Regions from separate parts of the Pseudomonas sp. FW300-N1A1 genome, predicted to be linked through region 1. Evidence: riboswitches for the same ligand, from Rfam matches in the RefSeq annotation. Region 1 holds a riboswitch; the other holds the start of a gene.
What was found. A riboswitch is a leader RNA that binds a small molecule or an ion and turns the genes downstream of it on or off. The one in region 1 is predicted to bind cobalamin.
Positions count from the first base shown of each region.

Region 1 (3,399 bases):
AGAGCAGGCCCTGGGCGGTGCGGCGGGGCGCGCGCAAGGTGTAGAGGCCGGCCAGCATCAGGGCGAAGCCCACGGCCACTACTAGATTACCGCCGGTGGTTGACAGCACGCGCTGCCAGCCGTCTTCCGGGGCCCAGGCCTCGGCATCGTGAGTGTGAGCGGCCACGGCGCCTTCGGCGTGTTCATGCACTTCGGTAGCCGGAGCACTTTCGAAGGTTTCGGCCTGAAGAATCAGTGGCGCGACCCAGAAGCTTTGCAGCAGGGTGAGCAGCAGGGCGGCCAGCAGCCCGGAGAAGCCTGCGGTTTGCGCGATTCGCTTGATCATGTCGGCAGGTCTCAATGGCACGGGAAGGCGGCGCTGTGACGGGTATCGTGGGCCGCGTTGTGCACTGCTTCGATGTGCGAGAAACCGGCGAAGTACACCAGGCACGCGCCCAGGATCGAGGCGCTGACAGCAGCAACGAGGCGTTGGCTCAGGGTGGTTGTGGTGCTGGCGGTGGCGTGGCGAGTGCTGCTGATGATCGACATGGCGCTTCCCTCTGGTCAGTCAGGGGTGAATCGAGCGCATGCAAACCCCGCGAGCGGGGCACGCAGAGGCTACAACAGCGCCCGCCCACCGCGGGTTTGTTTTCTATGTGTTGCGGGCCGGTCTCCGGGCTCACGAGGGGTTGGCAATCGCCATACCGGCAAGCATCACCTTCCCATGCCGCTTTGGCACAGTGGATCTGATGCTTCGCTCGCTTACCGTTGCGGGGGCAGCACCGGACTGACATGGCTTGGAGTAAAGCACATGATTCACCGGTTTCCCGTTTCACCCTGTGAAGGGCACCCGTAACAAGGCGTGTAGGAGAGCATGGGCGAGGGATTCGCGTCAATTAGCATGGGTTCTCAAAGTACTCCTTCGCGGGCAAGCCCGCTCCCACACTCGACCGCGTTCCTCCGGTGGGAGCGGGCTTGCCCGCGAAGGCGTCCGAACAGCCACCACAAGACGTTGACCCGCCCCGATGCGATGCGTAGCCTTGCGCTTTCGAGGTTCTTCGGCGCATGCGTCGAAGCTAAGAAGGGAACGCGGTCAATGCCGCGGCTGCCCCCGCAACTGTGAACGGTGCTGTTTCTGCCAGGCCACTGCACGCTTGATCCCAAGCGGCGGGAAGGCGCAGAAGCCGCCAGTCGAAAGACCGGCCCACCGTCAGCCAGGAGACCTGCCTCGACACAGATTCTCACTACAACCGGGCGGGGTGATCCGGTGGCGAACTCTTCCCGCGCGCGTCTGCGTTGCCGGTTCTCGTCCCGTATGCCCGCCACCAAAGCCAAAGGGCATCCGATGAAAACACTGGCCAAACTCCCCGTCACCATCGTTACCGGTTTCCTCGGCTCGGGCAAAACCACCTTGCTGCGGCACATGCTCGATAACGCCCAGGGTCGGCGCATCGCGGTGATCGTCAACGAGTTTGGCGAACTGGGTATCGACGGTGAAATCCTCAAGCAGTGCGCCATCGGTTGTACCGAGGAAGAGGCCAGCGGTCGCGTGTATGAACTGGCCAACGGCTGCCTGTGCTGCACCGTCCAGGAGGAATTCTTCCCGGTGATGCGCGAGTTGGTGGCCCGTCGCGGCGACCTCGACCACATTCTCATCGAAACCTCGGGCCTGGCCCTGCCAAAACCGTTGGTCCAGGCTTTCCAGTGGCCGGAAATCCGCAGCGCCTGCACGGTGGACGCCGTGATCACCGTGGTCGACAGCCCGGCCGTGGCCGCCGGCACCTTCGCCGCCTTCCCGGATCAGGTCGACGCCCAGCGCAAACTGGACCCGAACCTGGACCACGAATCGCCGCTGCACGAGCTGTTCGCCGACCAACTGGCCAGCGCCGATCTGGTGATCCTCAACAAGGCCGACCTGATCAACCCCGCCGACCTGGCCCGCGTGCGCCTGGAAGTCGCCGAAGAGCTGCCGCCAGCGGTGAAAATCATCGAGGCCAGCAGCGGTCGCCTGCCGCTGGACGTGCTGATCGGACTGGGTGCCGGCTCCGAAGAGCACATCGACAGCCGCCACAGCCATCACGATCACCATCACGACGGTGATGACCACGATGACCACGACCACGATGCCTTCGACTCAATTTCCATCGAGCTGCCGCAAGCCGACGAAAGCCTGCTGCTGGATGCCTTGACCCAACTGGTGGTCCAGCACGGCATCCTGCGGGTCAAGGGTTTCGCGGCGATCCCGAACAAGCCGATGCGGCTGCTGATCCAGGGCGTGGGCAGCCGTTTCGACAAGCACTTCGACCGTCAGTGGGGTGCCGAGGAAGCGCGCACCACGCGCCTGGTGCTGATCGGTCAGGCGCTGGACGCGGCCTTGCTCGAAGCGCAACTGCGCGCCGCGCTCAGCGTTTAACCCATGCACCTGCTAAGGACCCAGCCTGGCGGTTTCGTCGCCGATGACAACATTGCCGACCTGGGCCAGACCCCGGCCGAACTGGTGATCCTGTGCAGCGGTGATTCCAGCCTGGCACTGCTGGCCGAAGCGGCGCAGCAACTGCCCGAGGACTACCCGAGCCTGCGCCTGGCCAACCCGATGCAGGTGCAGAATCATGCCTCGGTCGACCTGTATGTCGACCAGGTGCTGCGCCACGCCAAGGTGATTCTGCTCTCGTTGCACGGCGGCATCGCCTATTGGCGCTATGGCATTCAACGGTTGGTGGAGCTGTCGCAGCGGGGCGTGCAGCTGATTCTGGTGCCGGGCGACGACCGTCCCGACCCGGAACTCAGCGACCTGAGCAGTGTGCCAGTCGCCGACCGTGAGCGGCTTTGGCACTTCCTGCGCCAGGGCGGCAAAGACAACGCCCTGGACCTCTATCGTTGCCTGGCCAGTCGCTGGCTGGGCCGTGATTACCCGTGGGCCGAACCGCAGGTTCTGCCGCGCACCGCGCTTTACCATCCGCACAAGAGCAACGCCACCCTGGGCGATTGGCAAGCCGACTGGCAGGCCGGTCAGCCGGTGGCGGCGGTGCTGTTCTACCGTTCACATTTGCAGGCCGCCAACACCGCCTTCATCGACGTATTCTGCCAACGCTTGCAGGCGGCGGGGCTCAACCCGCTGCCGATCGCGCTGGCCAGCCTGAAAGAGCCCGGCTGCCTGACAGTGGTCGAAGACTGGCTGGACGAGGTGCAGGCCGCGGTGATCCTCAACACCACCGGGTTCGCCCAATCCAGTCCTGAAGCGCCGCACCTGCGGCCGTTCCGTCGCAACATCCCGGTGATCCAGGCTATCTGCGCCCAGGACAACGAGCCGGGCTGGCGGGACAGCGAGCAAGGCCTGGGCCCCCGGGACCTGGCCATGCACATCGCCTTGCCGGAACTCGACGGGCGGATCATCAGCCGGCCCATCAGTTTCAAGGACCT
Region 1 is NZ_JBYTBK010000035.1:43,181-46,579, reverse strand. Features, by position in the region: gene AC3WQN_RS20435 (CbtA family protein) at 1-325, opposite strand, end outside; gene AC3WQN_RS20430 (CbtB domain-containing protein) at 337-528, opposite strand; cobalamin riboswitch at 627-848, opposite strand; cobalamin riboswitch at 1,014-1,224, shown strand; gene cobW (cobalamin biosynthesis protein CobW) at 1,325-2,392, shown strand; gene cobN (cobaltochelatase subunit CobN) at 2,396-3,399, shown strand, end outside.

Region 2 (3,399 bases), on a different contig from region 1:
TTCGGCCACCAGCACATCGCCATTGGGCAGCACATACAGCCAGCGTGGGTGTTCGAGCCCTTTGGCGAATGCCACCACCTGGGTGCCGGGCGCGGCAATCGGCTTGGCACCGCTTGGCCAGCCCACGGCGGGGGCGATGTTCACGGTCGGGATCAGGGTCTTGTTCGGCGCCGACAGCGTGGGTGAAGGGCCGATGCCGTCCGACACTTGCAGGCTGGAGGTTTCCCCGCAGGCGGCCAGGCCTGCGGCAAGGGTGATAACCAGGGCGAATCGAGGCTTGAACATGCGGGCTTCTCCATGAGTGCATCCCTTCAGTCCAGAGGAGCCGGATCGCCTTGAGGTTCAGTCTCAGCTACGGGCCTCCTTGAGCAGCACGGCGATACCCGGATGATAGTAGCCGGCTTCGTTGCGCAATTTGCGATAAGCGTAAGGAAAGTACCAGGCCACGGCGCAGCAATGTTCCTTTTGCAGGTCGTCGACCATGTCCTGGAGTTCTTCCGGTGTGGCGCTGTGCTGGAGTTTTTGCGGGGCGACGAACAGGCAACCGATCTTCAGCTCGTTGGCATAGGCGATGGTCTTGGCATCGCTGGCAATGTCCAGCAGTGCCTGGGTGAGGTTCAGCTGGTTGACCCGTGGCCAGCGTTGTGTGGCTTGAAGGTAGGCGCGTTGCTCCTGGTTGGCGATGAGCAGGTCGACGCGGCCATTGCGCTTGCCTTCCTCGATCTGCTTTTTGCTGGGCGCCTGTTCCAGGGTGACCATCTCCGCCATCCAGGCCGCGGCTGAAAGCAGGCTCAGGTTGGCGCGTTCATCAAACCAGTAGGGGCTTTCGTTATCGCCGCGCACGGCGTTGTAGCGATCGATACAGTCAAACCAGCGCTCCAGTACCGGGCGTAGAAATTCCAGTTTCGGGTTACTGATGATCATGCCTTGCATGGTGCTCGCCCTTTTTATTGTGGTGTCAGGTTGTGGCTATTTGATATCACTGCTTTAAGTCTGGCACAACAAGGGCGTCGGTTTATTGATCGGGGTCTGTTTCTGTCGCGGCATGAGCCCGGCATTAATTGACGCTCCACCCCCAACCCTCTAACCTTCGCGACTTGTTTCAGGTGCTCGGTGACCCTCTGGTCGATCGAGTGAAACAGGGAAGCCGGTGAGGGTGCGCTCTTTGACAGAGCGGGCAACGATCCCGGCGCTGCCCCCGCAACGGTAAATGAGTGAAGATCGCGCCTTGAGCCACTGTGTCGACGTTCGACATGGGAAGGCGCGCGGTCCGGCCAAACCAGCCGCTCATGAGCCCGGAGACCGGCCTGATCCATCCAGCGGCATCACGGTGGGCGATGCCAGGCTTCCTGCCGTCTGTATCCATGCCTGCCCGCCGTTATCCAGCCTCAACGGAGAGCTCCCCCATGACTGATTCCCCTGATCGTGACGAACGCCATCTGGCGCGCATGCTGCGCAAGAAAGCAGTGATCGATGAACGCATTGCCAACTCGCCGAACGAGTGCGGCCTGCTGTTGGTACTGACCGGTAACGGCAAAGGTAAAAGCAGTTCGGCGTTCGGCATGCTGGCCCGGGCCATGGGCCACGGCATGCAGTGCGGCGTGGTGCAGTTCATCAAGGGGCGTAACAGCACGGGCGAGGAATTGTTCTTCCGACGCTTCCCGGAGCAAGTACGCTTCCATGTCATGGGCGAAGGGTTTACCTGGGAGACCCAGGATCGCCAGCGCGACATCGCGGCCGCCGAAGCTGCCTGGGCGGTATCCCGGCAGTTGCTGAATGATCCGGCCATTGGCCTGGTGGTGCTCGATGAACTGAACATTGCCCTCAAGCATGGTTACCTCGATCTGGATCAGGTGCTCAGCGACTTGCAGGCGCGCCCGCCGATGCAGCACGTGGTCGTCACCGGTCGTGCCGCCAAGCCGGAAATGATCGAGCTGGCGGACACCGTCACCGAAATGGGCATGATCAAGCATGCGTTCCAGGCCGGGATCAAGGCGCAGAAGGGTGTCGAGCTGTGAGCCTCTTCCTATGAATAGCCGTCGATACTGCCCGGCGGTGCTGATTGCCGCGCCGGCCTCCGGCCAGGGCAAGACCACCGTCACCGCTGCGCTGGCCCGCTTGCATCGTAATCAGGGGCGCAAGGTCCGGGTGTTCAAGTGCGGCCCGGACTTTCTCGACCCGATGATTCTCGAGCGCGCCAGCGGTGCGCCGGTGTACCAACTGGACATGTGGATGGTCGGCGAGCAGGAAAGTCGCCGGCTGTTGTGGGAAGCGGCCGCTGAGGCCGACCTGATCCTGATCGAAGGGGTCATGGGGTTGTTCGACGGCACTCCGTCCAGCGCGGATCTGGCACGGCATTTTGGCGTCCCGGTGCTGGCAGTGATCGATGGTACCGCCATGGCGCAGACGTTCGGTGCGCTGGCCCTGGGCCTGGCGCGTTATCAGCCGGACCTGCCGTTCGCCGGGGTGCTGGCCAACCGGGTCGGCACCTTGCGTCACGCGCAGTTGCTCGAAGGCAGCCTGACCGAAGGCCTGCGCTGGTACGGGGCCTTGTCCCGGGAAACCGGTATCGAGTTGCCGAGCCGTCACCTGGGGCTGGTGCAAGCCAGTGAGCTGAACGACCTGGACCTGCGCCTCGACGCCGCTGCCCAGGCCCTGGCCAGCAGTTGCGAAGTGGCATTGCCCCCGGCCGTCGAGTTTGCCGCGCCCGATGTGATCGCCGCCGAGCCGTTGCTGGCTGGTGTGCGCATTGCCGTGGCGCGCGATGAAGCCTTCGCCTTTACCTACGGTGCGAGCCTGGACCTGCTGCGGGCGATGGGGGCTGAGTTGCGCTTCTTTTCGCCGATCCGCGACCGCGAGTTGCCGGAGGCTGACAGTGTGTATCTGCCGGGTGGTTACCCGGAGTTGCACCATGTCGCCCTGGCTGAAAACAGCTCGATGCTCGACGCCATCCGCGCTCACCATGGCGCCGGTAAACCGTTGCTCGCAGAATGCGGCGGCATGCTGTATTTGCTCGACTCGCTGACCGATGTCGAGGGCACGCGGGCGGCGCTGGTGGGCTTGCTGGCCGGTGAGGCGGTGATGCAAAAGCGCTTGGCGGCATTGGCGCTGCAGGCGGTCGACCTGCCCGAAGGCTCGCTGCGTGGCCACACCTATCATCACTCGTTGACCCGTACCGAGCTCGAGCCGATTGCCCGTGGCCTGAGCCCCAACGGCGGACGAGGCGCGGAGGCGGTTTACCGTGCCGGAAGGATGACGGCTTCATACGTGCACTTTTATTTCCCGTCCAATCCGTCGGCGATTGCCGCGCTGTTTGCGCCTGACCTTGAGACCGTGAAGAAACCATGACTGCCAATGCCTTCAGTGCGGCCGAGCGCGATGCGGTGTATCGCGCCATCG
Region 2 is NZ_JBYTBK010000058.1:9,910-13,308, forward strand. Features, by position in the region: gene AC3WQN_RS24120 (PQQ-dependent sugar dehydrogenase) at 1-285, opposite strand, end outside; gene AC3WQN_RS24125 (hypothetical protein) at 349-933, opposite strand; cobalamin riboswitch at 1,088-1,325, shown strand; gene cobO (cob(I)yrinic acid a,c-diamide adenosyltransferase) at 1,407-2,018, shown strand; gene AC3WQN_RS24135 (cobyrinic acid a,c-diamide synthase CobB) at 2,029-3,348, shown strand; gene bluB (5,6-dimethylbenzimidazole synthase) at 3,345-3,399, shown strand, end outside.
Region 2: linked by a shared signal. The riboswitch ahead of cobO (cob(I)yrinic acid a,c-diamide adenosyltransferase) and the one ahead of cobW (cobalamin biosynthesis protein CobW) in region 1 are both predicted to bind cobalamin.